DNA from 2 places in the Cytobacillus solani genome. Region 2 is predicted to be linked to the other one. Evidence: riboswitches for the same ligand, from Rfam matches in the RefSeq annotation. Region 2 holds a riboswitch; the other holds the start of a gene.
The links. Region 2 has a riboswitch for FMN ahead of FI644_RS17995 (ECF transporter S component). Riboswitches for the same ligand answer to the same signal wherever they lie in the genome.
Positions count from the first base shown of each region.

Region 1 (15,811 bases), 230 kb from region 2:
CCCGCAATAAAACAGGTTCATCTTTAGTGATCTCTCCTTTAACTAATGCAACATGATCTTTCCCATCAATTGAATTCGAATAACCTATAGCTCTAAATAATCCAAACTCTGTTGGTAATTGAATGTCTACTTCTCTTTTAACAAGATTTTCATGCTTGTATCGGTACTCGATTAATTGTTTTATCGTTATTATTTTTAAATCGTACTTTTGAGCAACAGCTTCAAGGTCATTCATACGGGCCATTGTCCCATCATCTTTCATAATTTCGCAAATAACTCCTGCTGGTTCCGCTCCAGCTAGTCTTGCAAGGTCAATGGCTGCTTCAGTATGACCTGCTCTCCTAAGGACGCCGCCTTCTTTCCCAATAAGGGGAAATATATGTCCAGGGCGGTTAAAATCTGTTGGAGACACACTCTTATCAAGCATTTTCTCAATTGTTAATGAACGCTCAAATGCACTAATTCCGGTTGAGGTATCTTTATGATCGATTGAGACAGTAAAAGCTGTTTTATGGCTATCCGTGTTACTAGTTACCATCGGTTGCAGATCCAGCTTTGTAGCCAATGATTCTGCAATCGGGACACAAATTAGGCCCCTTCCTTCTTTCGCCATAAAATTGATTGTTTCCGGTGTTACATACTGTGCAATCGAAACAAAATCACCTTCATTTTCCCTGTCTTCATCATCGCAAACAATAATGACCTTCCCTGACTTTAAATCTTCTATGGCTACTTCTATTTCACTAAGCATTTCATTTACCTCCAATTGTCCTTTCTTAAGAAAGAAAGCCGTGTTCTTGTAGAAAGCTTTCTGACAAAATTTGTTTGCGACTCGTTTCTTTTTGTTCTCTTTTCATAAATGAAAACAAATATTTTGCTAGCATATCAAACTCAATGTTGACTGTATCACCTACATGTTTCATATCTAGTACGGTCTCTTTTGCTGTATGTGGAATAATCGAAACAGTTACCGAATCATCCGTTACCCCAAATATGGTTAAGGATATGCCATCTATTGCGATTGAGCCCTTCATTAAAAGGAGGTGACTGAATGATATAGGGACTGAAATATCAAAATATATAGCATTTTCTTTAACAGCCTTTTTTAGTATTTGTCCAATGCCATCTACGTGTCCTGTGACAAAATGCCCTCCAAATCTTCCATTAACCGCCAGCGCTCTTTCTAAGTTAACCTTTGTCTGCTCTTTAACAGATGATAATGAAGTGCTTTTAAAAGTTTCTGGCATGACATCTGTGGAAAACTCATCACTATTTATTTCTGTTACAGTTAAACAAACACCATTGACGGAAATACTGTCTCCTAAATGAATATCCTTTAAGATTTTAGATGCCTTAATTGTTAACTTAATTGTCTTCCCATACTTGACGGCACTATTTACTGTACCGAGTTCTTCAATGATTCCCGTAAACAAAGCGTTATCCCTCCTTTATAGGCTTTGCCAATAACTTTATGTCTTTACCAACATACTCAATGGATTCAAATGAAAGCTTTTTTGCATGTTTGACGAATTCAATGCCAGTTTCCCCAATAAAAGGAATTGCCTCTTTTCCGCCAATGATTATGGGCGCTATATACAAAACGATTTGCTGGAATGCATCATTTTTGACGAAGGATGCATGAATTTCAGAACCGCCTTCTACTAAAACAGACATGATGTTTCTACTTCCCAGTTCATTTAATACATCTGGAATAAGTACAGTCTGTGTTGAGAAAGGAAAAACCTCTACTCCATATTGCTGGATTGCTTCTACTTTATTTTCATTTATTTCTCTTCCGGTAAATATAATGGTTTTTGCGGCTCCATCCTGTATGACATTGGATTCAACAGGTGTTCGTAGATGTGTATCTAATACGATTCGAATGGGATTTTTTCCACCTCGGGGCAGTCTGGTGGTTAAATGTGGATTATCGTGAATAATCGTATTCACGCCTGTTAGGATAGCATCATGTTCGTGTCTTAGTTGATGAACATCCAATCTGGATTCTGGAGAGGTAATCCATTTGCTGTCACCTGTTTTTGCAGCAGTCTTTCCATCTAAAGAGGCTGCCGATTTGATTGTTACGTAAGGGGTGTTCGTCTGAATAAAATGAAAAAATGGTTCATTCATTGTATAGGCGTCTTCTTTTCCAACGCCTACCTCTACTTCAATACCAGCCCTTTTCAGTTGAGCGATCCCTTGACCAGCTGCAAGAGGGTTTGGATCAAGCACTGCGATAACAACCCTTTTGATTCCTGATTTACAGATTAATGCTGTACAAGGGGGTGTTTTTCCGAAATGGCTGCAAGGTTCAAGGGTAACATACAAATCCGCTCCATTTGCTTCATTCCCAGCCATACGAATGGCGTGTACTTCCGCATGGGCAGTTCCAGCTTTTAAATGAGCGCCCATTCCAATGATTTGGCCGTTTTTAACAACAACAGCTCCAACTATCGGATTCGGGTTTGTTTGCCCTTTCATAGATAGTGCCATTCTTAATGCCAGTTTCATATATTCTTCATCTTTCATACTAGTTTTCTTATTCTCCTTTCATCCATTGATTTCTCCAGAAAAAACAAAGCCCCGCACAAATATGTACGGGGCAAAAAAACATAACCAAAGAAGCGTAAAACAATACAATTTTTACGCAAATTAGTCATTCCTTCTCCCATCCAGACTTTAACTGTCGGCTTTGGAATTTCACCAAATCCACCGTTTTCAACATTTGAAAACGGGTCACGGACTAAGAGGTCACCCTCATCACCGCCGGTTGGGAATTTCACCCAGCCCCGAAGGAATCCTATTCGATTAGTTGAATTTTATCACGAGTAAATAAAATTTACAATTTGAAGTGTTTTTTCTACAAAAAAAGAAACACCCAAAAGTACTTCTTTCATCTATTTACAATCTATTAACCTATCACATGAAAAACAAAATTAAAAAGAAAGAGTCCTGCAATGACATATAAGGATAAGGAAACTTCCTTTGCTTTGCCAATCGCAATTTTGAGAATCGGATAAAGGATAAACCCGACAGCGATTCCGTCTGCAATGCTATACGTAAACGGAATCATCGCAATAATAAAAAACGCTGGAAAGCTTTCACTTAAATCTTTCAAATCTAGATTACGAATATTTTGCAGCATCAATCCGCCAATAATCATTAAAATCGGTGCAATGGCACTATTTGGGATCAGCTTAATAACCGGAATAAAAAACGCAGAAAGTAAAAAGAGCAAACCAGTGATGATTGTCGTTAATCCTGTTCTGCCTCCTGCCGCCATACCAGCTGTGCTTTCAACTGTTGCCACAGTTGGACTTGTTCCAAATACCCCGGATAACATCGCCGATATCGAATTCGCCTGGAAAGCACGAGTAAACCTATCTGAACGATTAATAAATGAAACATGGCCATGAACTAAACCGATATTTTCAAACACAAGAACCATTGTTAATGAAAAGACGGCAATCCAGAAGGTAATTGATAGGATATTATCAAATGACATGGCACCGAAAACTTCCATATAATCCGATAATGAGAATGCCTTCTCCTCTGATTGTGTAAAGTCAATCAAGCCAAATAACCATGCAATTACTGAGCCTGCAACCACCGTAATCAAAAAATTCCCCGGTGTATTGCGCATAAAAAGAATTATGGCTATTAGGAAGGTAAGAATGGTCGCAAGTACTTGCGGTTCTCCAAGTTCACCAAGAGCAATGATTGAATTTGTCCCTTTCTCGACAATTCCGCCCTTCTCTAGTCCGATTAGCATTAAAAATAATCCAAGTCCCACTGTTATTGCTTCTTTCAAAGATTGTGGAATGGATTCACTTAAAACAGTCGAAAAACGAGAAAAGGCAACAAAAGTAAAGATTAAACCAGAAACAAAGACGACGGCTAACGCTTCCTGCCAAGACATTCCCATTGATTGAACAATGGTGTAGGAAAATAATGCATTAATCCCCATGCCTGGTACAAGAAGAATTGGCACATTTGCCCATAAGCCCATTAATAGGCAGCCAACAACAGATGTAATTATCGTTGCAAAAATAGCTGCTTCAAGTGGAATCCCAGCTTCCGATAAAATAAGTGAATTAACGGCAATAATATATACGATTGTAAAAAATCCAATCATCCCTGCCAAAACTTCACGTTTAATCGAAGTCTGATTTTCCTCAAGCTGAAAGAAATGGGTAAACCAGTTTTTCTTCATAATGAAACGACCTAACTATTCAATTAGCCCTCTCCCTACCCGCTCCCCCTGAAAATTTCAGGTGAGCCACAAGGCATTATTTTAACAAAAATTTTTCAGTTTGCCAATAGGTATGAAACTTTTTTGTACAATGGCACGTATAGAATTATATCTTAGGAATGGAAGGATACATGGACTGTGAATGAAACAAAAGAACAATTGCTAACTGAATTGAAAAAGAGTGAGGATTGGGAAAAGGATCAAAGTGATTTATGGTTTTGGGAGAAAATCGGCCGGCTGCCCTTTAAATTATTGGACAAGTTTACCCCTGCTTTTTTGCAAAATAAGATCGGCGTTATCTTGGATGAATTAGGTCAATATGTACAATCAGGAGGAAGCTATTTAAGCTCCGTTTCCTCCATTAAGTCGTATTACCCTAATCGGGATGTGGAAAATTTAGAGGATGTTGCAGCGATACCGATCCTTGAAATGGATCAAACAGTTACAAAGCTAACCGGAAACCGCAAAAAACTTGCCACCGTTCAAGGGGCGAGTACGGGAATCGGAGGCATCTTTACGCTAACAATTGATATCCCATTACTGCTTGGTATGCAGTTAAAAACCCTTCAGGATATTGCGATATGCTATGGCTATAATCCGAATGATAAAAAAGAAAGAATGTACATTGTTAAAGTTCTACAGTTTGTCTCTTCCGATATTGTTGGAAAAAAAGCGATCTTAAATCAGCTTTCTCTCATCGACTCCCCAGAAGATGAACAGGCGAAAAGAGAAGTGGTATCAGAACTTCAAGGATGGCGGGAAGTCGTATTTACTTATCGAGATCAGGTTGGCTGGAAAAAGCTCTTTCAGATGATTCCGATTGCTGGTTTGCTATTTGGCGCCTTTATTAATCGCTCAGCTGTTAATGATATTGCTGAAGCAGGCATGATGCTGTACCGAAAAAGAAGAATTAAAGAACGATTAGCTGAATAAAAGAAAACGGTACTGCTCAAAATGGCAGCACCGTTTTCTTTTATAAAAGTTTCAGGATTTCCTTTTCTAATTCGTCTTCCTCTACCGGACCCATTACTTTTCTTCGAATGACCCCATCTGAATCAATGAAAAAGCTTGTTGGATAGCCAATGATTGCATAATCATGAAAAACAGCCCCATTTTCATCTAATGGGATTGGAAATGTCAGTTTGTATTCATCTACAAACTGCCCCACATGCTTTGGGTCTTTTTCTGAAGTTGTCACATTGACTGCAAGGATTTCAAACCCATCTTTTTTATATTTTTTATAAAGCTTTTCCATATGAGGCATTTCATCTTTACAAGGCGGACACCAGGTCGCCCAGAAATTAAGAAGAACAGGCTTGCCTTTATAATCGCTTAACTGAACTGACTTCCCATTTAAATCAACTAATTCAAATTCAGGTGCCCGTTTTCCTTCAATTAATCCAATTGGCAGCTCGCTAGCATTCTCTAACTTCTCATATTTATCTATTTGTTCAATCTCATTATTGTTGTCATTAAAAATATACCTATCAGCGATGATTAACAGAACAATGACAATTGCTGCTCCTACAATCCATTTCTTCATACACGCACCTCTTTAAGATGAATCCTATATGCTATATCATACATGACCCTTCACCTAAAGACTATTAAGGTGCATTAAATTTCCACCCTCAAAAACCTGAACAGTTCCTGGCACACCATTATTTAGTGGAGGATATTCGCAAGGATAGCGAACATGTTTAATTTTTGTTCTTCACTTAAACTTTTTTCGAAAGAAAGTACTGGCGTATTCGGATCCTTAATTTTATTCTCCCACTCTATCGGCATTATGCCCTTTTGGAGCCTAGAAACCCTTATTTGATTATGGAAAAACTGATAATCCATATACATATGTGCACGCGTAACAACGATTTCCTCTCCCTTACTTTCAAAAATTGTTTTTGAACGCATTTCATCCAATACGCTGATGATATTTATTAAGTTCTGATCTTTATCCATTATTTCTATCTGATTCTTATTAAATGTAAAGATTGCAAACATATGGTTTGATTCATCATAAAGCCCAAACTTTCTTTCCAAAAGCTTGTCCAAAAAACGCGGTAAAAACCATTTAAAGAAAAGAAGTTTCCTTTCTCTAAGCTCTCCCAATAATTGCCCATCACTGCTAAAGAATAGTATTCGTAATGAGGGAGCCGGCAAAAAATGAAGCAGTACATAATCTGTCTTTACTAGTGTTTCATTCTTGTTTTTATTTTCCAGCAGGTTCTCTGAAAATGCTTTCGACCGCCGATCACAGACCAAATAATGTTGATAACAAAAAAAACTATATACAAGAAAGGGAAGAACAACCAAGACAACTCTTCCATCCCTTGCAATCATAATTCCGTAAATAATAAGAAAAAATAGAGGAATCAGTGTAGCGAGGCTGACACTTAAGGAAAGGGATGCTGTTCTTCTATAATATTGCTGTATATTCATATGTAAAACTCCTAACTAAGCAAGAAGGAAAATCCTTCCTTCTAAACTGAAAATATGCTATTAATTAATTGAATCTCTAATATTCTATTAAAGAACTTTCCCAAACATGATTTTTAGGAGGAAAAACATGAAAAAATTCATCTATTTTGGTGGATTGCTGATAATCCCGCTTGTTATCATTTTGATAATTCATACCCAGATGGTCAAAACCGCGAATCAGACTCCTCCTGCAAATATTCCGTACCTTATCGTTCTCGGAGCAAAAGTGAACGGGGAGGAAATGTCTCTAAGTCTGCTTTATCGAGCAAAAACAGCACTTTCCTATTTAGAAGACAACCCTAACACCGTTGTCATTGTTACTGGCGGCAAAGGAAAAGGCGAAAATATTACAGAGGCAGATGCACTTAGCCGATTTTTCATTGAGAATCATATTAATGAAAACCGTATCCTGGTTGAAGATCGCTCCACTTCCACATACGAAAACTTAAAATTCACTAAAGAACTTTACGAAATTGATGAAGCTGTCATTGTCAGTAATGACTTTCATCTCTATCGAGCGACCACTTTCGCAAATAAAGTTGGCATCATCGGCTACCCTTTAGCTGCTGAAACGCCAAAGGTAGTGAAGGCAACACTTTTTATCCGCGAATATGCAGCAGTCATTAAAATGAAAGTATTTGGTTCATAAAATAGAAAAAAGCTATCGTGAAAACGATAGCTTTTCATTATAAAATAACAATAATTGCTTACCAATTGAGGATTCTATCTCTATACCTTTTTGCATCTTCAAATCCTTGAAGATATAATTTTTCCAGCTTATTTGGGTCTCTTTCCATTCTTCCTACCTCTAAAGGTTCTAGAGGCTGAATGATTAAAACTCTGCCGTTTCTTTCTTCTTCTTCGAGATAGCGGACCGTATCATTATATTTTTGATAACGGCTTGCCAATGCTTGCTGTAATCCGTCATACTGCGGGTATTTTCTTTTGACAAGAAAATGAAATTTCGAAGGCTTCTTTCTGTATCCTTTGTTTCTAGTTAAAATAACTACCGACCGATTGAAGCCATCATTTTGAGCTTTTTTTATTGGGATTGGATCACTAATTCCTCCATCAAGCAAAATACGATTTTTAAAATGCACTTCAGGAGCAATAAATGGCAATGAGCTGGAAGCTCTAACAATTTTCAGCAGATCCTCTCCATAGTCCTTTTTTCCGAAATAGACTGGTTCCCCTGATTGACAATCCGTCGTTCCTATCACAAATTCCGCATGATTGCCGTAAAATTCATCAAAGTGATAGGGAACATATTTGTTAGGAATCTCATCAAAAATGAAATCCATCCCAAAAAATTGCCGGGACTTAATGAAGTTTCGCCATGAAATATAGCGGGGATCTGATACATATTCAATATTTACAATTTTGTTCCGTCCCTTTTGTTTTGATAAATAGGAGGCAGCTACACCGGCACCAGCGGAAACGCCAATCACATAAGGAAAATTTATTTCCTGCTCCAAGAAATATTCTAGAACACCAGCCGTATAGACGCCCCGCATCCCTCCTCCTTCCAAAACGAGTCCAATATCATTCATTACCGATCTTCTTCCTCTCATTTACAGTTTCGCTTATTATCTTACCAAAACTTTTAGTGAGGAGGTTAAGATTTTGCTTTGACAAAATGAATGAACTTATGCAAGTTCTTTTCGTCGAAAAATAGCAATGCCTCCTCCTAATAACATAATGATTCCGGAAACGGATAGGATAATCGCCGCCCAAACATCAGAAGAGATTGGGCCACTCATTATAAACGTACTTGCATAGGAAAGTAATTGAGCTGGACTCCATTCAAACCATTTCGAAAATGTCCCGCTTATAACGATTAATACGATAACAGCTGCGAACGAAAGAAATCCGACTGCACCTGGTGATTTTAGAAATGAGTTAAAGAAAACCGTAATCGTAAGAACGAAAGAAAGCCATAAACCGTATATGAAAAACGATTGGATAAAATCTATAAAAGGAATCGTGTCAAAAAGGATTCCAACATAATACCAGGATACAAAATACCCGATGAAATAAGATATCCAAAGTAATAGCATGGCCCCAGCCCATTTTGCAGTTACAAATGCCGTATATGAAACAGGCTTTACTAATATTAATCCTGCAACCCCGCTTTTTCTTTCACCTGCGATGATCCCCATGGAACTTAAGATAATCACTAACAGGCCTAGTGTATTATATTGACTTAACGAAGCAACTAATACCTCTTCCGCAGATGGTACTGGTAATTCAATTACAGCACCATCTGGCAAATCACCAAGAGAATCAATTATTTGCGGCATATAATAGGCGGTAATCGGTTCCATTACCGCTATTAGAATAAAAACAATAGGAACCCATATCCATTTGAAATTTCGTGTCATCTCTAGCAGCTCTTTATTTAACAAAGTCATCCACTGTTTCATTTCTCTACCACCTTCATAAATACTTCCTCTAAACTTGTGCGGCTAATCTCAAATTTCACAAGCGGAAGATTCCTCTCTGCAATCACCTTTAGAAAACCTATTTTCGCAAGCTCTATATCTTCAACGAAAAAACTTATTTTATTTCTTTTAATGGCGTGTGATTGTACTTTTACAAGAGCAGTGAACAGTTCCGCATAACGTGCAGCGTCCTCTTTGAACTCAAGATCTATTTTTGCCTGCTGATGCTTATCTCGAAGCTGTTCCATTGTACCTGACTCTACTAATCTTCCATTATGAAGAAAGAGAATTTCATCACACACCTCTTCGGCATCATTTAAGATATGAGTTGAAAAAAGAATAGCTGTTTCCTTTTTCAATCTTCCCATCAATTCAAGTACTTCCCTTCGTCCAAATGGATCAAGGGCAGAGACCGGTTCATCTAGGATAACCAATTTAGGACGGTGTATAATCGCTTGGGCAATCCCCAATCTTTGCTTCATCCCTCCTGAATACTTCCCAATTCGACGATTTTTCGCTTCTTCAATGCCAACTAATTCCAATAATTCCTGTGTTCTTTTTTTTGAATCCTTTTTTGATAAACCTGAAAGCTTCCCAGCATATTCTAAAAATTCCCTACCGGTCATCCAGTCATAAAACACCGGGTGTTGTGGAAGATAACCGATTAAATGACGAAAATCATCTCCTTCCCGGGATCCTGAGAATAAGATTTCCCCATTTGTTGGCTTCATTAATCCTGAAAGCATTTGTAAAGTGGTTGTTTTTCCAGCCCCGTTCGCACCTAGCAATGCGATACATTTCTTATCCATTAATTCGAAGTCTATCCCTTTTATCACTTCATGCTTTTGATAGTTTTTCTTGAGGTTCTTCACATGAACAACTGACATTAATCATTTCTCCTTCCGATTACAAAATATAGAATGGGTCCGACAATATTTACGAAAAGGATAACAAGAATCCACACCCATTTAGGCCCGTTTACTTTTTCAATCCGCACTAAATCAATAATGGCAATGGCCAAAAGTATTAGTTGAATCAAAATGATAGGTGCAACAATTGGTATAATAACTTCCCAATTAACCTGTGATAGTTCCATTTCAAAATCCTCCTTTGCTTCTTTCATCTGTAATTACCTATAAGACGCACAAGTTTCAATTTCGTTCAAAAAAAAAATCCAAGAGATGAAATCTCTTGGATTTTTCCGATTATCGTATAAGTCTGAAGACGAGAGGGAAACGATATTCCTTCCCTTCATAAGCTTTCACAGCTGCAATAATCGTAAAGACAAATGCCGCTATCCCAACAATCCAAATTGTAAGGAACCCGATTAAAATGATCATTAAAATCATACTAATGATGGAATATACTCCATAAGAAATAATGAAGTTGAAATACTCTTTTCCATGATAGTTAATATACTCGGACTCATCCTTCTTTAACAGCCAGATTACCAGTGGTCCAATAATGGTTGTAAAGAAACTTGTAACGTAAATAGCTGTAGCCAGCAACCTTTCATCATTTGATGGCATGTTCGTTCCTCCTTTTTCATTCGAAAACTTCCTTAAGTAGTTCTAATTTATATATGAAGCTAGGATGAGTTCTCTTATGATATTATGTACGCGCTAACTTGAATAAAGTTTCATACATTTTAGCGGATTTATAAATTCCTTCTCTCTTTGCTTTATCTAATTTCAGTTCTTGTTTGGGACAACTTGAATAAAATTGGTAAAGACAACCTATATTCATATATGAAGAGGATGATGGAATTTGATGTCTAAATTAGAAGCTTTTATTCTTGGAATCATTCAAGGACTGACAGAATTTCTGCCAATATCAAGTACTGGCCATTTATATTTAGGCCGGCATTTATTCGGCCTGGATGATGCAGGTTTATTTCTTGATACGATGCTTCATGTTGGTACCTTGCTCGCCGTTCTTGTGGTTTATAAAAACGAGCTCTTTCAGATTTTAAAGAATCCTTTTGGGAAACTTTCTATGCTTCTTGTCGTTGGAACGATTCCTGCTGTTATTGTTGGCTTTCTATTCAGTGATCTATTCGATTCTATTTCAAAAACAGGCGTTACAATTGGGTGGGAATTTTTAATTACTGGATTCATTTTATGGTTTGCAGACAGCATTAAAAACGGCAGAAAGAAAATGGAGACAATTAGTTATGGGGATGCTTTATTTATTGGAACCTTTCAAGCAGCCGCCATTTTTCCTGCTATTTCAAGATCGGGTCTCACAATTGCGGCAGGATTAATCCGAAAATTAGACAGAGAGACCGCTGCTTATTTTTCTTTTCTTCTCTCCATTCCAGCAATTGCAGGCGGAATTATCCTCCAATTTGGGGAAATGGCAGCTGGACATATCGAAGCTATCTCAATTGGCAGCCTGTTCGTGGCAACACTTGCCTCCGCAATATTTGGCTACATAGCCGTTGTGTACATGATTAATTTTCTTAAACGGAAGTCCTTGAAAATATTTGCTGTTTATGTTTGGATCTTAGGATCTTCCATACTCATTTTACAGATGACAGGCATTTTTTAATTTTTATGATAAAGGGGATAGGAAGTTGAAAGAACTTTTCTTTTCTATATTCGAGGTTTTATCCCAGCTTGGATACATAGGGATTGCCCTAGGATTAATGGTTGAAGTCATTCCTAGTGAAATTGTCCTCAGCTACGGAGGCTACTTGGTAAGTACAGGGAAAATTCACTTTTGGGGAGCGCTCGCTGCAGGTATAATCGGCGGAACCATTGCCCAGCTTTTTCTTTATTGGATCGGACTATATGGCGGAAGACCATTTCTTGATAAATATGGGAAATTTTTATTAATTAAGAAATCACATTTAGATGCATCCGAGCAATGGTTTCAAAAATATGGAACCGGTGTTATTTTTACTGCTCGCTTCGTTCCTGTCATCCGCCATGCGATCTCCATCCCAGCAGGCATTGCAAAAATGCCGCTATCAACCTTCAGCATGTATACGATAGCAGCAATGATCCCTTGGACCGTATTATTCCTATTATTAGGCATTCAGCTTGGTGATCATTGGCGAGAAATTAAAGAATATGCCAAACCTGTTCTACTCCCCATCATTATTTTTGCTATTACATCAGTCGTCATCTATTTTCTTTATAAAAAAAGACAGTAAACTAAATTTGTATTTCCTATCAACATATCTCTTGTTAAAATAGTAAAAACAATTGATTACTGAGTGAGAAAGGGAAATCCATGACTAAAATCTTATTAAAAAATGCTTTTATTCATCCAATTACGTCTCCGGCATTTCATGGAGATGTTTTAGTAGATACAGGTAAAATTTCAAAGATCGGGGATTTTATCAAGACAGATTCGGATGTAAAGATCATTGACTGTAACTGCAGCTACTTATTCCCTGGTTTTATTGATGTTCATACACATTTAGGCTTGTATGATGAAGGGACAGGCTGGGCTGGCAATGATGCAAATGAAACAGCAGAAGCTATGAGTCCTCATGTTCGTGCCATGGATGGTGTTTACCCGCTAGATCCAGCCTTTTCCGATGCAGTTAAGCATGGGATTACAACTGTACATATCATGCCTGGAAGCGCCAATGTGATCGGGGGTACTACATCTGTTATTAAAACCGCTGGAAAGAATATTAAAAAAATGATTGTACAAGAAACGGCTGGATTAAAAATTGCTCTTGGCGAAAATCCGAAACGTATACATAGCCAAGGAAATAAGGATTCTATCACTCGAATGGGAATCATGGGAATGCTCAGGGAAGCTTTCTATGATGCCAGTCAATTATATCACCCCGATTCCCTTAGAACCGCCCCCATTATACAGGCATTAAATAAAGAGATTCCTGTGCGTATCCATGCTCATCGTGCAGATGATATCATATCTGCACTGCGATTCGCAGAGGAATTTGATTTAGATTTGCGGATCGAGCATTGTACAGAGGGGCACCTCATTGCCGAGGAATTAGCTGGACTTGATTTAAAGGTTTCAGTTGGTCCAACATTAACAAGGCGTTCAAAGGTTGAACTGAAAAATAAAACGTGGAAAACATATCAGGAGCTTACAAATAATGGTGTTGAAGTATCAATTACAACCGACCATCCTTATATTCCGATTCAGTATTTAAATGTGTGCGCATCCATTGCTGTACGTGAGGGATTGTCTGAGCAAAAAGCATTAGAAGGAATTACCATCCTGCCTGCAAAAAACTTGCGGATTGATAAAAGTCTAGGAAGTATTGAAGAAGGAAAAGATGCTGATTTAGTTCTTTGGAGTCATCATCCATTTCATTATCTTGCTAAACCAAAATGGACAATGATCAGCGGTACTTTCGAATATGAAGAAGCTTGAATTTTGTAGAAATTCGCTGTAGATTTTTGCCACAAAATCGCAATAAAAATAAGTAAAAAAACTATTTCCTTTTTTATTTTTTTTTAGTATTATACGATAGTGAAATCGTTTTTTAGCAAAATTAGAAAAGCGGAAGCGCCTTGATCATCGTCGTACAAACTGGAAGGGCCTAGACTGAGATATAGGAGACACAATGAGCGATAGCGAATTGATGTCGTCTTATCGTAGGGAGGGGACCTGAAGTTTGATAGGCGATAGGCGCTGGAGCTAGACAACTCTAACTTCAAAGCTATATCTGCTTATCTTTTAGAAAATCATAATATCGGTAACGATAGAATAGGGAAGGCAAATGGTGCGCCACCAGTCATACTGGTTCTAGTGGGTTCGATTCCCACCCCGAAATTTTTTAGCAACATACAAAAAATTTCGAGGGTGGACCGTATGCTCTATTTGGCATGGAGTAGGAACGTCCTCATAATGGAGGGATAACCTATGCTCAAGAAACGTGATTTCCAAGAATGCCATGAACTATATGATTTAATGACGCATCCTGATGTCTTTCCTTTTGTGCGCCAAAAAGCCTATTCCTATGATGAATTTGTTTTTATGACAAAACAAACAATCGAAGCAGAAGAACGTGGAGAACTAATTTCACGCACGATTCTTGATGAATGGGGAGCTCCGATTGGGACAATAAATTTATTTGATATTCAAGAGAATGCTGGATTTTTAGGCACTTGGCTTGGAAAACCATACCATGGAAAAGGCTATAATAAATTAGCGAAAGATGCCTTTTTTAATGAACTATTCTATGAAATGGGAATTGATACAATTTTCATGCGAATTAGAAAAGAAAATATTCGTTCCCAAAAAGCAGCAGAGAAGCTGCCATATGTCATTTCTGCCAATGAAACTAGAAAAGCTATTTATGAACAGCTTAATGCAAATGGACCGATATATAATTTATATGAGATTCCAAAGGATTTATACACGTTGGATGTTTTACGAAACGGCGCAGCCGATTTTCAAGAGTCCTCACATCTGCTGGAAGCTTAATATTAGCATAAACGAAGCCAATTTTTTAATTAAAATTGGCTTTTTTTATTTTTACAAAGCTGCCCATACATTTGAGCAGCTCCTAATCTGTTACATTCGATTCCAATTCATCTGCCCTCTCACTGATCCCCATCTGTGCCATTAGATCTTCTAGTTCTTCGTTTGTTAGTGTTTCAAAGCGGCCATCGTGAAATAACACCTGGGTCTGATTTGGATTAATTCTGTTTAAATTGAAGTTCATGACCATCTCTCCTTCATTAACAATTCCTTCAATACAATAGACTGTTTCATTTACTAAATATATTTCACATTTGAATATCATTTCATTCACAATTTTTAAAAGTTCACATAATTGCAAAATTGTTATGTCTTCTTTCTGACAAAAATAACCCAAAATGCTAATTTCCTAAGAACTGAACAGTCATGAATAAAATATGCTATAATTTTATTTTGTACTGAAATAGAAAGAGGATAATTGATATGAATCAAACATTTAGCAAAAAAGGGAAGATCAAGCAGCTGCTGATTATTTTGATTCCCATTCTCATCACTCAGCTTGCTATGTATTCAATGAGTTTCTTTGACACGACTATGTCTGGTCACTACAGTTCAAAGGATTTAGCAGGAGTTGCAATTGGTTCTTCACTTTGGATGCCAGTATTCACTGGTCTTAGCGGGATACTCCTTTCCATCACTCCCATTGTTGCTCAGTTAATCGGCGGCAAAAAACGGGATCAGGTTGCAAATTGGTTATCCAAGGCATTTATCTTGCGGTTGCTATGGCTATCATCGTTATCATTTCCGGCAGTTTTGCGCTTACTCCAGTCTTAAATGGAATGAGTCTTGAAGCCGAGGTTTACGCAACAGCACGTGATTATTTAATTGCTTTAAGCTTCGGAATGATTCCTTTATTTATTTATAGTGTTCTTCGTTCATTTATTGATGCACTAGGCAAAACACGTGTAACTATGATGATCACCCTGCTTACCCTGCCGATAAATGTGATCTTTAACTATCTCCTCATTTACGGTAAGTTAGGGTTTCCTGAACTAGGTGGAGTCGGAGCAGGCTATGCAACGGCAATTACGTATTGGGTAATTACAGTTATTTCGATTGTTATCATTCATAAGCAAATGCCCTTTTCTGGATTTGGGATATTCCAGACATTCTATCGAATTTCCTTAGGCAAATGGAAGGAAATTTTGGTCATTGGTGTACCTAT
Region 1 is NZ_CP041305.1:3,822,537-3,838,347, reverse strand. It holds gene FI644_RS19260 (bifunctional 3,4-dihydroxy-2-butanone-4-phosphate synthase/GTP cyclohydrolase II) at 1-751, opposite strand, end outside; gene ribE (riboflavin synthase) at 777-1,433, opposite strand; gene ribD (bifunctional diaminohydroxyphosphoribosylaminopyrimidine deaminase/5-amino-6-(5-phosphoribosylamino)uracil reductase RibD) at 1,438-2,529, opposite strand; FMN riboswitch at 2,657-2,801, opposite strand; gene FI644_RS19245 (NCS2 family permease) at 2,912-4,213, opposite strand; gene FI644_RS19240 (EcsC family protein) at 4,391-5,185, shown strand; gene FI644_RS19235 (TlpA disulfide reductase family protein) at 5,226-5,795, opposite strand; gene FI644_RS19230 (hypothetical protein) at 5,918-6,691, opposite strand; gene FI644_RS19225 (YdcF family protein) at 6,819-7,379, shown strand; gene FI644_RS19220 (patatin-like phospholipase family protein) at 7,438-8,280, opposite strand; gene FI644_RS19215 (ABC transporter permease) at 8,377-9,153, opposite strand; gene FI644_RS19210 (ABC transporter ATP-binding protein) at 9,150-10,058, opposite strand; gene FI644_RS19205 (PLD nuclease N-terminal domain-containing protein) at 10,058-10,267, opposite strand; gene FI644_RS19200 (DUF4870 domain-containing protein) at 10,377-10,700, opposite strand; gene FI644_RS19195 (undecaprenyl-diphosphate phosphatase) at 10,942-11,721, shown strand; gene uptA (undecaprenyl phosphate transporter UptA) at 11,747-12,328, shown strand; gene FI644_RS19185 (amidohydrolase) at 12,409-13,533, shown strand; gene FI644_RS19180 (GNAT family N-acetyltransferase) at 14,026-14,589, shown strand; gene FI644_RS19175 (hypothetical protein) at 14,672-14,983, opposite strand; partial or broken gene FI644_RS19170 (MATE family efflux transporter) at 15,151-15,811, shown strand, end outside.
Region 1: linked by a shared signal. The riboswitch ahead of ribD (bifunctional diaminohydroxyphosphoribosylaminopyrimidine deaminase/5-amino-6-(5-phosphoribosylamino)uracil reductase RibD) and the one ahead of FI644_RS17995 (ECF transporter S component) in region 2 are both predicted to bind FMN.

Region 2 (15,811 bases):
TTGCACAACCACTCTTGCACCTTTTAAATCAAACCCTCTTCTTTTAGCTGCTTCATTAATGCAGATAGTTACCCCTTTTGCCGTTGCAGATTCACGGCCATGAGATCCACCTAGAACTAAAGGTTTCCCAGTAATAAACCCTGGTGAGTTAAACTCATCCATTCTGCTATATTCATCCATCATCCATGCCATGATTTGTGAGTTAGTAAAGACATCTGGTGCAGGGATATCTTTCGTCGGGCCAACGATTTGGCTAATTGCACGAACATACCCACGGCTTAGCGCTTCTAATTCACGGAAGGACATGTTTCTTGGATCACATACAATTCCGCCTTTTCCCCCGCCATAGGGAAGGTCCACAATTCCACATTTTAAACTCATCCAAATAGAAAGTGCTTTCACTTCTTTCTCTGTAACACCTGGATGGAAACGAATACCACCTTTAGTTGGGCCAACTGCATCATTATGCTGCGCCCGGTAGCCAGTAAAGACTTTCACAGTTCCATCATCCATCCGGACTGGAATTTTCACTGTCATCATCCGAAGTGGCTCTTTTAAAAGCTCAAACACTTCATCTGAATATCCTAGCTTCTCCAATGCCTTGTGAATGACAGTTTGAGTTGACTTTAATACGTCAAGTTTGTCTTCTTTATTCGTTTCAGTACCATTATTGGCTACCATTAGTAAACCTCCTAGAAATCTCTTTCATTTGTTGTCCGCTTTCATGACATAGTATACACCTTTGTTTAATTTATGCAAGATGAAAAAAGGTTTTTTTTGCATTTTTCGATAATTTTATGTAAACGCTCTCAAATACGAAAACCACAAGCGCCTTGATCATCGCCTTACAAACTGGAGGGAACAACTGCAGCGATAAAGGAAACACGTTGAGCGTGAGCAAACCGAGGTTGACTTATCGGAGGAAGGAGACCTGAAGTTTGATAGACGATAGACTGCTTGTGCTAGACAGCTGCCAAATTCTAAAATGTTATACTTATTCTTTTAAGAATTTAAAAACAGGGATATATGTTTAAGAGGAGAGTGCTATCTCTCCCCTTTTCAATGAAAATACTTGATAATTGTTTCAATGGCATGATCCTTGATAACTTCTTTTCCATATTCCTGCAATGTATGAATACTTACTAATGATGGATTTCCATATTCAGCAAGGATCGCAATAAGCTTGTTTAATTCATTCGGGTCGTTTAGCCCGAGGTGAATATAATATTTATTATGAAGAGCATATAGTGAACCAAAATTCATCGGAATCGTGCATAACCTTTTCGTTAGCTGGATTACATATTCAAATTCCTCAAATTCAAAAAGAATATCCTTGCCCTCTATAATTAATTGCATCTCGATAAAGCCGTCTTCAAAGCTATCTTCCTGCTCTTCTTCCATCGTAACGATCATAATCATTCCTTGTGCCTGCATAGAAAATATCTCAACTGCAACAGACCCTTGAAATTCCACACCAAACTCATCACTTGCTTCCTCAAGCATTTCATGGAATAGCTGATGCCATTTCATGGAATCTTTCCATATATCTTCTTTCGTCAAACCTCTTTCTGATAAATCATCTAACGTTAGAAAAATTTTGATTTTATTATAATTCAATCGTTCTAAGCGCATGTAAATGCCCCCTGCCGTGAACCAACTCTTTTGTTTAGTATATGAGAGCAATTAATGTTTGTGAGTCGTCCACCCATATACTAAATGGCGCTTATATTTTTTAAGCCATATTATCCTCTTTTTAAGGTAATTAGATGGGTTTCCGCTTTGGCACCTAATCTAAGCGGGAGAGCAGTTGTTCCATACCCATTACTTATTAACAGTGTCGTCTGTTTCATTTTTTTTAGTTTTCCTTTTTCATATGGACTGTATCCCAGAATATGAATTTGCCCCCCGTGGGTATGTCCACTTAAAACAAGTCGTATCTGATGTTCGCTTTTTATTTTGCTAACTACTTGCGGATTATGGCTTACCAGGATTTTGAAGCCCTCATCAATGCCTGCATCTGCTAATGCAAGGTCAAATCGATCTCTTTTCAAGCTTATATCATCAATTCCCATAAAAATCAGCCGTTCGCCTTCTGCTGATTCAAAAAAAGCAGCCGTATTATCGAGAATTTTCACACCACAATCGAGCATTAGTGCATCTAAATACCGATAATCCACCTCATAATCATTATTGCCCCATACAAAAAGAACATCCCCGAGCGTCTTCAATTTGAGGAGGTTTTCTTTTACTCTTTCAAAAGGAACACCTTTCTCTGCTAAATCGCCGCCAATAATTACAATATCCGCTTTCGAACGCTGAACTTCTTGAATAATATGATCCGAAATAACTCTTTTATGTATATCAGAAATAAAAAACAGCTTTACTTCACCAAACGTTTCGGGAAAATCAGAAAAAGTAATCTCCTTATAAATGACACGATTAGCAAAGGCCTCCTTTACCATATAAATAATCAGTCCAATTACTAAGATAAATACGACTAAGAACAAATATCCCATATTTCCTCCTGCTCAAAATTCCTAGCTATTTTCAGTCTTTAGAAATAATACCATAATCGAAACAAAAAAATCCCCTCCCATTATAATTGTGTGAGAGGGGGTGCCCATTATTCCTCTTTAATGCTAGCTTTCCTTTACATCAAGAACACGAAAACCTGATCCTTCAAGCTTTTCAATAAACTTGTCAATGTTGTCTTTCTTCTCGATTTTCATGACGATTCTTCGAATAAGTCGATCCGTTTCATCAAAAGTAACGAGAGAGATAATTTGTTCGTGGAACTGCTGGGAGATATCTGCTAAACGTGCCAGTCTTCCCTCTGTTTCAGATGAAGTAAAAGCAATTCGAATGCCTGGCTTATTCATTCCAAAAGCAGATTGAAATTGTGCAAGAACGTCATAACGTGTCACGACCCCCAAGAACTTAAGACTGTCATCCAACACAGCAAGCAATGGGAAATCTTTCAAATCAATAAGGGTATGTTCAAATATTTCATCCCCACGTAAATAATGTTCTTTATGAGTTGCAATTTGCTTCACTTGTGTATTCTGTAAATAATCTTCCTTCGTTTGTTCAGCTTTAAAATAATTTTCATAAATTCCGTATCGTGTAACAATTCCAACATAGGAATCCCCATCTAAAACTGGTAACCCATCAATTTGATGTTCTTCTAATTTTTCAAGGGCCTCCTTAATTGTCTTGTCGTGATCAATCGTATAACTCTTAAACTTTGGAATCATGACGCTTTTCACAAACATATTTATCACCTCAAAGTATTATTTACAGCTACAAATTTATTATTCCACACGAAACAGCAAAACCCTTCTTAAAATTTAACATGAAAGCAAAATTTTATTCATATGATTGAATGACCTACTTACAAAGGAGGGATTACATGTTTACACCTACTAAAGCTTACTACCCATATATTAGTCCTTTCGATCCTTGCCCACCCATTAAAGTAAAAACCTACTCCACTCCCCCCAATCTTTATATGGGTTTTCAGCCTCCTAATCTTCCTCAATTCAGCCCCATGGAGGCTCTCAGAGCAGGAACTCTATGGAAACCATTCTATGATCCATATTTCAGTCCATATGAGAAGGTAAAGGAGGGACGCTCATGAAACAGCTGCCAGCAGAATATTATCAGCTTTTAGAACAGCTTCAGGCAGTAGACTTCGTATTAGTTGAACTAAATTTATACCTTGACACACATAATGGAGATGAAGAGGCAATAAAGCAATTTAACCATTATGTCAGTGAGCGGAAAAAGTTAAGGAAAGCATATGAAAGCAGGTACGGTCCACTAATGCACTTCGGCCACAGCTATTCAGGTACCCCTTGGAATTGGGACGATGCCCCATGGCCATGGCAAGTTTAAGGACTGGAGGAAGGATTCGGTTCGGGCAGTAAGATAGCAGATTTTGAAAGTATTATTAGAAAGAATGAAGGAGGGGTTCTATGTGGGTCTACGAAAAGAAATTACAATATCCTGTTCGAGTCAGTACTTGTAACCCGATGCTTGCAAAATTTTTGATTGAACAATACGGCGGAGCGGACGGAGAACTTTCAGCTGCATTAAGATATTTAAACCAAAGGTATACGATTCCAGATAAGGTGATAGGACTTTTAACAGATATCGGAACAGAAGAGTTTGCACATTTAGAGATGATTGCCACAATGGTATTCAAGCTAACTAAAGATGCAACACCAGAACAAATGAAGGCCGCAGGGTTAGGTGCACATTACGCAAATCACGATAACGCCCTTTACTATGAAAATGCGGGCGGTGTCCCTTGGACTGCTACGTATATTCAAGCAAAAGGAGATCCGATCGCGGATTTATACGAGGATATTGCTGCGGAAGAAAAGGCTCGAGCTACCTATCAATGGATTATCAATATGAGTGACGATACAGATTTAAATGATAGTTTACGCTTTTTAAGAGAACGAGAGATTATACATTCCCAGCGCTTTAGAGAGGCCGTTGAAATCCTGAAAGATGAACAAGGTAAAAAGAGAATATTTTAATAGACTGGAAAAGAAGCAATTCACCATGCTTCTTTTCTAGTTTATTTATTTTCATGAAAAAGATTAATATCATAATTTGCTTTCATCATGTCAAAAACAAGATGCCTGTTTTTCCATTCCTCTTCCTTCTTCCAGAGATCCTTGCTTTTATCAATGATTTCACATCTTAATGCATGGTATTCTTTCTCTGCTTTTTCTCTTTTGGCTTTTAATAAATTCATTAACCCATACAATCCAACTGTAAAAACAATTAAATATAAATTAGCTGAATTATTCACATAAGCAGAAAACATGGCAGCAAAGGAGTAGGAATACGGTTCAATCACGGTTTGATTAATATAAAGTAAGTAGAAGAAGGTTATAAAAACCGTTGCCCACATAACATATAAATGTCGGCGCTTAAAATTATCAAACTTTCTTTTTCTTTCTACTACCTTTTGAAGCATTTTTCTTGTTGCTTGATCCGTTCTTTCATCAAGCATTTTAATCGATGATTCCATTTTCCCCCTCCTCGTATACCCATACAGCTCACTATACTCCTACTATATGAGCTTGTACGCAGGTATATGATTAAGGAAGATGAAATTACTTCTTGGGAATCGTTAATACTTGACCTACATGAATGTCGGTACCGTTTAAATTATTCGCCTTTCTTATAATTTCAACGCCATCTTGAGATTGGTAATATTTCAAAGCAATACGAAACAGATTTTCATTTGACTTAACTGTATGATAAATGACTGCTACTTCCTCTTTTTGTTCTTCTTGTTCTTTTGGCAGTTCTTGATTTGATTGATTTTCGGATTCTTTTGAGGTTTCCGTCAAACCTTTATCATTTTCGTCGCCATTAACTGGATCCCTTGGAGTTGGGATAGAAGAATCAGAATCTGCCTGATTATTATTTTTAGCTGCGTCATCTTTTGTATTCGGGGTATCTTCTTTTACTTCTATCACTGTCTCTTTGTCTTTTTTATTTTCGTAGCCTACCGTTTCAAACCCTGAATTCGCTGTGCTCGCCTTTTCAGAACTTCTCGGGCTATCACCATTCAAAGAATGATAAATACTTAAAACCGCTATTGGCAGCAAGATAAAAAATAAAGCAAGTAAACTAATGACAGGATACTTTATTTTCCATTTATTTTTCTTTTTTTTCTGGTGGTGAAGCCTGCTCCTCGGCGGCAATTTTTCTTTAACCGGTTCATTTTCATTATCTAAATTTTTCTCAATTTTCTTCCTAAGCCGTTCAGCTTGATCTCTGTAAGGATCTTCTCTATTCATTGAACATCCCTTCCTGTTTGTTATTACGGTTCCTTATAAGTATACCAAGTAAAAAATCTATAATAAAATGCATAAAAATGGTTACCCATAAATTCCCCGTTAGTAAAAAAAGATAACCAATAAAAAAGCTTAAAACAATAATATTTACAAATAAAAACCAGTTAAATAAATAGCGATAATGAACGATAGCAAAAATTATACTAGAGAATACTAATCCGACATGCGTCTGGATAATGCCCCGAAATAATACTTCCTCGCAGAAGGCAACTACTGCTGCAATGAATGCTATGTGTATGATATTTCGGTTACGAAAGATTCTCTCATTTAATCCCCCATCATCATAATAAGATGCCGGCAGGATTCTCATTAAAATAAGGTCAAGTAAGACCACTGCTAATCCAGCCACTCCCCCAATTAAAAATATCCGATAATCAGTCCATTGAAACAGGTTCAAAAACTCTGAAAGACTATCAAATAAAATGATACCTAAAATAAGTGAAATCGTTAATAGGATCAATTGGGTAAAATAGAGATGAAATAATAGCTGTTTAGTAGAAATTTCCTTAATCATATCAGCATAATTGTTCTTCATCAGCCTCGCTCACTTACTAAAAGAATTTTTGCCAGATGTTTTTTCCAATCAAAAAAATTATCAGCAGTTTTATGATTTTTTGTTTTCGGATAAAAAACAGTTAAATCAATTCCACATTGATCGCAGCAATCATCTATCTCTATTGTCTTGTCTTCTTTAAAATACTTCAAGATATTTTTTCTTCTGCAGCCATTTAATTGTGCTTGTGTCCATATAAGCATATCGTTAATTTTTTTCCTCTTCACCTGTAAACGCTCGTTAATGAAGACTTTTAATTGTACATACCTTTGCTGCATAGGCTCTTTAGTGTTCCCAAATAAATAATCTGCTACTACCCTCCACTGGACCTCTGTTAAGCCGGAAAGACTTATCAGTTCATTTTCAAGTTCACCTAAATCATTAATTGAATTATTTTTTTCTTCAAGTAAATGATAGACAAAATCAAGCTGTGCCTCACTTGGCAGTTCTCCCTCTGCAAGCTGAAATGGCAGCTGCTCATCTCCTGGAGAATATAGAAGGAGGGCAATGCTTTTCATTCCATCCCTGCCTGCTCTCCCAATTTCCTGCAAATAGGATTCGAGCTGGAGCGGCATATGAAAATGGATCACATAACGAATATTTTCTTTATTAATCCCCATCCCAAATGCACTAGTAGCACAAATGACATCCAGCTGGTCATGAAGAAATTGCTGTTGAATAAGAACCCTATTTTCTTGTTCCATCCCTCCATGATACGCCATCACCCGATCGATCCCATTTTGCTTTAAGTGAATTGTCATCTTTTCAGCCATTTTTTTACTGGAAAAATATACAATCCCTGGACCTTCAAGGTTTTGTACCAGCTCCACTAATCGATCAGATTTATCATGATAGGAGTCAATGACCTCAACAGCTAATACAATATTCGGGCGGTCTACTGAATATATATATTCATTCCAATTTTTCAAGCTTAGTGAAGAAATTAATTCTTCCTTTACTTCAGGTGTTGCCGTTGCAGTTAACGCAAGGGTTAACGGATTTCCTAATTTCCGCCTGAAATCCCCAAGCTTTAAATAATCAGGTCTAAAATCGTACCCCCACTGAGAAATACAGTGTGCTTCGTCAATAACGAAAAGTGCGATTTGAAGCTCCCTCAGTCTATTCAAGATAAAATCAGATTTCAGCATTTCTGGAGAAAGAAAGATAAATTTATACGTATTCAATTGAGATAAGGCTTGTTTTCTCTCCTGTGGCGTTAAAAAAGAATTGAATGCTATTACTCTCTTTTCCCCGTTCATCATTAACTGCTCCGTCTGATCCTGCATTAAAGATAAAAGTGGAGAAATAATGATAACCTGTCCTTTTAACAAATAACCTGACAACTGATAGCATAATGATTTTCCCGTTCCAGTGGGGAGCATCGCTATCGTATGATTCCCTTCTAAAATGGAGGAAATCACTTCTTTTTGTCCAGTTCTAAAAGTCGTGTAGTTAAAATACTTTTTCAAATGCTCCTCCAGCTTCATTTCTTTTCACCGCCTTTTGCTAAAACTAAACGGATTTCAAAATAGTCTACATCTGGAACTAATTCTCGAATATGTTTAAGCTGTTTTGATGATACTGAGTTGATTGCCATTTTTATTTCCTTTTGCTTGTCTATATTTACAAAGGCTGAGATATCAAAATTAGGAATATTCAAGGCGATTTCGACGAGATGATCCTCAATCGTGTTCTTTTTCAATTTCCGCATTTGGGCAATTTCTTCAAGTCTGTATCCCATCTGTAATAGATTAAACGTTCGATTACTTGACTCTGTGAGTGGCGTGGCCCTTTTTTTGTCCTCAATCATACAGCTAAGAAGCGGAAAATCGCCTTGTTTCGTTCCGACTTTTTCCAGCATATAATGAAGTATACTAAGGAATTGTATATGATAAGCTTCTTCATCCATGTCAAATTGATCAGCAGCCTGTGCTTCAGTTAATCCAATTATTTGATAGCCTGTTACTCTCTTCACAAATATAGACGGATCTAGACCGTCCATTGTTTCCAGGCATGCCACAAGTTCATCATATAACTTCTCAGCTAGTTCATCCTTGCTAAGCTTACATTTATATAAGTAACCCTTTAGCCACTTATGATGTTCCTTGCTCTTTTGAATGGGCAAATATTTAGAATTGCGATTTTTCAGATGGGAGATTACTTGGATAGCTAGTGAAAGCCTTTCCCAAAAAAGATCTGTTAAGTTATGAAATTTCCAGCCATTCAAATTGGCGGGAATAGGATTTGGTTTGAAGTACTCTTCAAGCTGCTTTAAACCCACGGACGTCACACAATAGCTCTGCTCCGCATTTGTTGAAACGAATCCTTGTTTGTTCAAAATGTCAATGTACATGTCTAATTCTGCTCTTTTTAGTAATGGGAACGTACTAAAAAATGTCGTTAAATTAAAAATGTGAGCATCCTGAATAGTTTGCGATGATTTCTTTCCATTCAATAGATGAAGAATGGAATAAATGGTCCGCTCCCCATTTATTTTATGTAAACAGTATAAAACAATCATAGAAAGATAAGAATTTTTCATCATATCACACAGCCTTAGATTTACTGAAACAAACATATCCATAATTAAAATAATTCTATTTTTCTTTGGAAATTTATTCTTTTTATGATAGGAACTTTCTATCATCTTACATTTTATCATGAATAAAAATTTTGAGTCTGATTTAATCTCACTTTTATAGGAAATCGCTCAAACTTGTTGTGATAAGCATTCTCAATACTTTTTCTATTGAAATGTTGACCATTCAGTTTTACAATAGGTATGAGGAATACGTTTTAATCTTCAAAAAATATCAGAATATTTGTTTTAAATTTTGGGAGGTTTTTTCATGGCAAAGTATACAATTGTTGACAAAGAAACATGTATCGCATGTGGGGCATGTGGAGCTGCAGCACCAGACATTTATGATTACGATGACGAAGGCATTGCGTTCGTTACACTAGATGATAACCAAGGAATTGTTGAAATTCCAGATGTATTAATCGACGATATGATGGATGCTTTCGAAGGCTGCCCAACTGATTCCATTAAAGTTGCTGATGATTCATTCGATGGAGATCCACTTAAATTCGAATAGTTTTCTTTTATAGTGAACGCTACTGCTCCCTTTTTTTATTAAAAGGGAGTTTTTTAATATAAAGAAAAAGCAACGGTGCAGGCCGTTGCTTTCTTTTTTATATTAGATCGCATTCTTATATGAACCTTGCTTGTTAATCCAAGGACTCATGCGTGTAAATAATAGCATAAATACAAGAGTAATTAATAACCCCTTGATAATATTAAAAGGCAAGATAGCCGTTACAACGACTGTACGTATTTCTGGAGCAGACATTGCTGGCATATTCAAAAAGAGGGTATATGCCGGATAAATGATAAAGTAATTTAATACACTCATGATCACAGCCATGATAAAGGTGCCAATTACTAATCCAACTGTCATACTTTTTTTTGTTTTTAATTTCTTATACACGAAGTATGTCGGTAATATAAATAGGATACCCGCCACAAAGTTTGCAATATGGCCTACTGGCACACCAGTTGCACTTCCAGTCATAAAGTAATCTAATATGTTCTTAATCAATTCCACTAAAATCCCAGCCACTGGACCAAAGATTAACGCAGCAATCAATGCAGGTATATCGCTAAAGTCAATCATTAGAAAATTTGGAAATGGCGGCAATGGGAAATTTAATAGCATCAAAATGTACGAAATGCTGCTGAGCATCCCAATTCCAACTAAAGCTTTAACCGTAAGTTTTTTCATGTTCCTCTCTCCTTGTTAGGACTATCTCTCCTAAAGAAGAAAGGTTCAGCAGTATTATAAAGCCTAAGCAAAAGAAAACCCTCAAGCACATCGCTTGAGGGAGATTACAAAGGCTCACTAAATAAACGTTCAAATAACCTGCATTTTTTGAACGTCTGCAGAACCTCCATCTTCTCCCATCCAGACTGTACTGTCGGCTTTGGATTCGCACCAAATCCTGCCCCAAGCTAGAACATCCAAAGATCACATCAGCATTTTGCTGCTAAGGTTTCATTGAATTATGCTTTAGCTATTATAGGCTCGCGGGCTTAGAGTAAATAATACTCATCACCGCCGGTCGGGAATTTCACCCTGCCCCGAAGATAGACCGTATAATTTTTTACAAATATTATTATACTCGAAAAAAAATAAAAAGGGAAGGCTTTAACTTTGCCACCATTCAGGCTATAAAATGACAATTTATTAACTTTATAATATTAAAGCGCTTCCAAACGAAATAAGTATGCTTAGTGAATTGACAGATGTCTGTCTGTCTTGTAAAATTATCTGAATATTATTTCCATTCGAGGTGTTTACATGTTTACTATTTTAATTGCTGATGCAATTAGCGAAGAAGGTTTACAACCGTTATTAGAAATGGATAATGCTACGATTATTCAAAAAAAAGCCTCAGATCCAGAAGTTAGCCTAGAGGTCATTGATGCCTTACTTGTAAGAAGTGCAACTAAGGTTAACGATGAATTATTAAACAAGATGCCGAATTTAAAAATTATCGCCCGTGCTGGTGTAGGAGTTGATAATATTGAAGTTGATGCAGCCACACGCAAAGGCATCGTTGTCATTAATGCACCTGATGGCAATACAATTTCTACCGCCGAACACACCTTTGCCATGATGGCCTCCATGATGAGAAATATTCCCCAAGCCCATCAAACAGTCAAAAATTTAGAATGGAAGCGAAATAACTATCTTGGAACAGAGCTCTTTGGAAAAACATTAGGTATTATCGGGATGGGTAGGATTGGTACAGAACTTGCTAAGCGATCAAAAGCATTTGGCATGATGATTAAAGTATTTGATCCATTTTTAACAAAAGACCGCGCAGCAAAGCTAGGAGTTGAGTCTTGTCCCATTGATTCAGTATTACAGGACTCGGACATTATAACTGTCCATACCCCACTCACTGCAGAAACAAAAGGCATGATTAATGAACAAGCTTTAAGCAAAACGAAGAAAGGGGTTTTCTTTCTTAATTGCGCCCGCGGAGGCATTATTGATGAACAAGCACTTGCTAAGTATATTGGGATTGGACATGTAGCCGGTGCTGCTCTTGACGTCTTTGAAACGGAGCCTCCAGGTGAAAATCCACTGTTTAAATTCGATAATGTGATTGCCACTCCTCATCTAGGCGCTTCAACAAAAGAAGCACAGCTAAATGTGGCTACCCAAGTGGCAAGGGAAGTGCGATTATTTTTAGAAAATAATCCAGTCTCAAACTCTATCAATCTACCGGCAATCTCAAAAGATATTTTTGAGAAAATTCGTCCATTTCATCAAATGTCCAAACAAATGGGTTATATTATATCTCAATGCATAAAAGAAGGGATTCGTGAACTATCGATTACATATTCAGGAACTGTTGCCGAATTAGAAACTTCCTATTTGACGAAAGCAACATTAGCAGGATTCTTTAAAAATAGAATCGCTGTTAATGTTAACGAAGTAAATGCCCTGCTGACAGCCAAAGAACGTGGCATCACCGTTGGAGAAAAAATATCTGCTGATTCTTATGGCTATGCTAACTGCATTACTGTAACTGCTAAGGGTGAAGAAACTTCATTTACAATCAGAGGAACATATATTGAGCATTACGGGCCTCGTATTGTTTATCTAAATGGATTTAATATTGATTTTCTCCCAGAAGGAAACCTCCTTTACATTCAGCATATGGATCGCCCTGGTGTCATTGGACGTGTTGGAAGAATACTAGGGGATTATTCCATTAATATCGCGACAATGCAGGTAGGAAGAAAAGAGGCAGGCGGTGAGGCCATCATGGTGCTTTCTTTTGATAAGCCATTGGAGGACGACACATTCGCATTACTAACAAAGCTTGATGATATTATTTCAATCAATCGAATAACAGTATCTGATTAAACAAGAAAGGGATGACTCGCAAGTGGAGTCCTCCCTTTCTTGTAGTCTAGGAAATAATAAAATCGAATGTTGTGGATAACTTTGGAAAAAGGAAATTGTCTAGCGCAAGCGTCCTATCGCCTATCAAACTTCAGGTCTCCTCCGCAACGATTGCGTCAACATCGGTTCGCTCACTTACCGTGTTTCCTTTATCGCTGTCGTTGTCCCTTCCAGTTTGTACGGCGATGATCAAGGCGCTTGCGCTTTTCTTATTTTATTAACCTAGTGGGTATGTTTGTCGTTCTCCTTTTGAAAAAGTCATGATTGATGTATATCCAACTTCTTTTGCCAAAGTTATTGCTTGATCAAAGTCCGCACCCACATGCTCCGGGAAATGAGCATCTGATGACAATACGATTGGGATATTTTTCGCAAAACATTTTTCTAATAGCCGTTTATCTGGGTATAGCTCTCCCACCGGTTTTCTTATGCCTGCTGTGCTTATTTCCACACATGTCTTTGATTCGGCTAAAGCATCTGTAGCACGCTCATACTGTTCTAAAAGAAACTCCTCATTTTCCGGTACATATTTAAAGATTTTTACTAAATCAATATGTCCAATAATATCAAACAAATTGGACTGGGCCAGGGTAACAACCTGGTCAAAATACTGCTTGTAAATTTCGTAAATATCCCTTTTTTCCCATTCATGTTTATACTCTGCTAAGTCAATGCCAAAATCGCCTATCCAGTGGATCGAGCCTATTACATAATCAAAGGAATAGGCTTGAATGAATTGCTTCATTTCCTCATGCTTCCCTGGAGTGTAATCCATTTCGATCGACATTTTTACATCTATCTCTTTTGTCCATGCTTCTTGAAATAGACTTATATAATCCTTCATATCATAATAACGTCTCTCATTTACCCATGGATTCTGCAAAATGTCTGCTGTCTGATAAAAATGATAGGCATGCTCTGAAATACCAAAGCTATTTATTCCTTTTTGTTTTGCCATATCTGTAAACTGCCGTAAATAGTCTAAACTCAAAGTACCCATTTCCAAATGATTATGATAATCTGTAAGCACCTTTTCGCCTCCCTAATTTTTACCTATTATACTTTGAAGGCTACAGACTAGCAAATCATAGATTCTATGAAATAAATTGAGATAACTCCACTGGTGTGTCTATTGCTTCTGCGTGATGTGCCCGTGTATTTTTTCCGCCAAGAAATAATAGGCTGACACAGAGTACCATTATAATTGCAATAATAAAACGTTTGATGTAATCCACCTTGCTCCCCGCTCCTCTTCTTTCTTTAATTCCTGCCATATTCACCATATGATGTGGATCTTATGTTTATTACATAAAAAGAAGACAAGCCATTGGCTCATCTTCTTTTGTTCTTTACCAAACTGTTTTTATTTGTTACGAAGTCGCTTCCGCTTTACTTATGGTAAGCTGCGCTTATTTGCTGCAACCGGTACTTTAATTTCCTCGGTTAAATTAAATCTGCCTACCATCTCTACTTTCGCATTCTCCATTTTTACTGCCTGGTAATTAAAGTCTTTAGCTGTTAAAAGAATGGCCTCGATTGTATGCAATGTAGACTCATCGTTATTAATGACGGAACCTTCTCCAAAGTGAATGGTTAACTTCTTTTCTTCCTGGTTTACCTCTGTTTCAAAATTTATATCATCAGGTATTGAAGCAAATAATTTTGCTTTTTCCTGGTTTTCTTTCATAGCCGCTAATGCTTCGCTGATTGAACTAAACTTTTCTCCATACGGAACAATATAAGGCTTTTTTACCGTCTCATTCGGATAATAAAAATAATACGCATGATTTCCATATTCAGGTATAAATTCTTCTATAACGCCACTATTCCCAAGGTCCATCCCAGGCTTCCCATCTGTTGTAAACTTAATTTCACTAATATCTAAAGCGGACAGCGTGTAGCTAAGCGCTACATTAAAAACCGTTTCAGCTGCTGAACCGTCTCCGTATGGATGGTCGACAGGAAAATCGACTGTTAGTACTTTGCTTTGCTCATCAAGCATAAATTCTGCTTTTAATGGGAAATAATCCTTCAGTCCCCACTCTTTTTCATTTAAATTCATCATATTTTCTTCAAAAAGATCAAATTTGGTTTTATCTTCTTCCTTTGCTACTAGTACACTAACTGGTACCGCCATCATTGCCTTTTCATCAGGGATCGCATAAGTCAGTACTTCCATCCCGCCAATATCCTCTTCATATACAGCCGTTGTTAGATCTTCCATGTCCAATGATCTGATTTCCATCTTGTCTTGCACTTCAGGGTTCTGCTCTGCCGTATACGGGATCGCATTTTCTTCTTCAATGCTTACTTTTTCCTCTGTTTCTTGTAAATCAGCATTTTCCTTCATTGAAATTTTTTGAGAGGATTCCGATTGATTTGCAAGATCTGCCACCTGTTCTTCTGAGCTCTGCCAATTAAAAAGGTTAGGGACAAGAATAAAAAATAGAACGGCGGCTAAAGCAGCTGCTGCAGAAGGCATGATCCATGTTCGTTGTTTTCGCTTATTCATCCGAATGGTAATATTTTGGTATATCTCACGAGGATCACGTTCATCTTTAATTTTTGGCATTTGGCTTAATAATTCTTTAAGCTGTTCATCGCTCCATTCTGATTTTTTCACTTTCCATCCCCTCCTTTCCAATCATTTCTTCCATCTGTTTCTTTAAAATTTTTAATGCTCTGTGCTGAGTCGTCTTTACCTTACTTTCCGTCCAGCCTAAGCTTTCCGCGGTTTCTAAGATTGAAAACTCATGAATATACCTCATAACGATGACAAGCCGCTGATCAACCGTACACTGATCCAAACACTTGTATATTTGTTGAATCTCCTCATTTTGTACCGCGATATCTTCAGGTATGGGCTGATCATCCTTAACCTGAGAGGTAGACCAATCAAACTTTTCTAAAATTCTTTGCTTCCACCCTTTTTGTTTACGAAAAGAATCAATTGCCACATTACGGGCAATCGAAAAAAGCCATGTCTTTTCACTGCTTTTTCCTTCAAATCTTTCATACGATTTTAATACTCTTATATATACCTCTTGTACAAGGTCTTCAGCCTGTTCTTTGTTTTTGACCATATAAAAAAGAAATTGAAAAACGTCATGATGATATTTTCTATATAATTCATCAAAAACGGAGTCCATCGATTCCCCTCCCCGTTCATTAATTTAGTCGAATAAAAAAATGAAAAAGTTACACCTTTAAATATAGTATTTTCTATACAAAAAAGGAAGGATTTTCTCAGGAATCCTTCCTTTTGCATTTGTTCATGATTCATTTGTTTTAAAAAGACGAGAATTGTCTAGCTACAGCGCCTATCGCCTACCAAACTTCAGGTCCCCTCCCTACGATAAGTCAACATCAATTCGCTATCACTCATTGTGTTTCCTTTA
Region 2 is NZ_CP041305.1:3,592,352-3,608,162, reverse strand. It holds gene FI644_RS18060 (Glu/Leu/Phe/Val family dehydrogenase) at 1-681, opposite strand, end outside; gene FI644_RS18055 (genetic competence negative regulator) at 1,060-1,632, opposite strand; gene FI644_RS18050 (metallophosphoesterase) at 1,743-2,516, opposite strand; gene FI644_RS18045 (CBS domain-containing protein) at 2,640-3,272, opposite strand; gene FI644_RS18040 (spore coat associated protein CotJA) at 3,410-3,637, shown strand; gene FI644_RS18035 (spore coat protein CotJB) at 3,634-3,894, shown strand; gene FI644_RS18030 (manganese catalase family protein) at 3,975-4,544, shown strand; gene FI644_RS18025 (YpbF family protein) at 4,586-5,044, opposite strand; gene FI644_RS18020 (LysM peptidoglycan-binding domain-containing protein) at 5,130-5,822, opposite strand; gene FI644_RS18015 (CPBP family intramembrane glutamic endopeptidase) at 5,815-6,414, opposite strand; gene FI644_RS18010 (RecQ family ATP-dependent DNA helicase) at 6,414-7,919, opposite strand; gene FI644_RS18005 (YpbB family protein) at 7,916-8,977, opposite strand; gene FI644_RS18000 (ferredoxin) at 9,282-9,530, shown strand; gene FI644_RS17995 (ECF transporter S component) at 9,633-10,217, opposite strand; FMN riboswitch at 10,382-10,585, opposite strand; gene serA (phosphoglycerate dehydrogenase) at 10,794-12,374, shown strand; gene FI644_RS17985 (histidinol-phosphatase) at 12,631-13,443, opposite strand; gene FI644_RS17980 (hypothetical protein) at 13,508-13,687, opposite strand; gene FI644_RS17975 (RsiX family anti-sigma factor) at 13,807-15,036, opposite strand; gene sigX (RNA polymerase sigma factor SigX) at 15,011-15,562, opposite strand.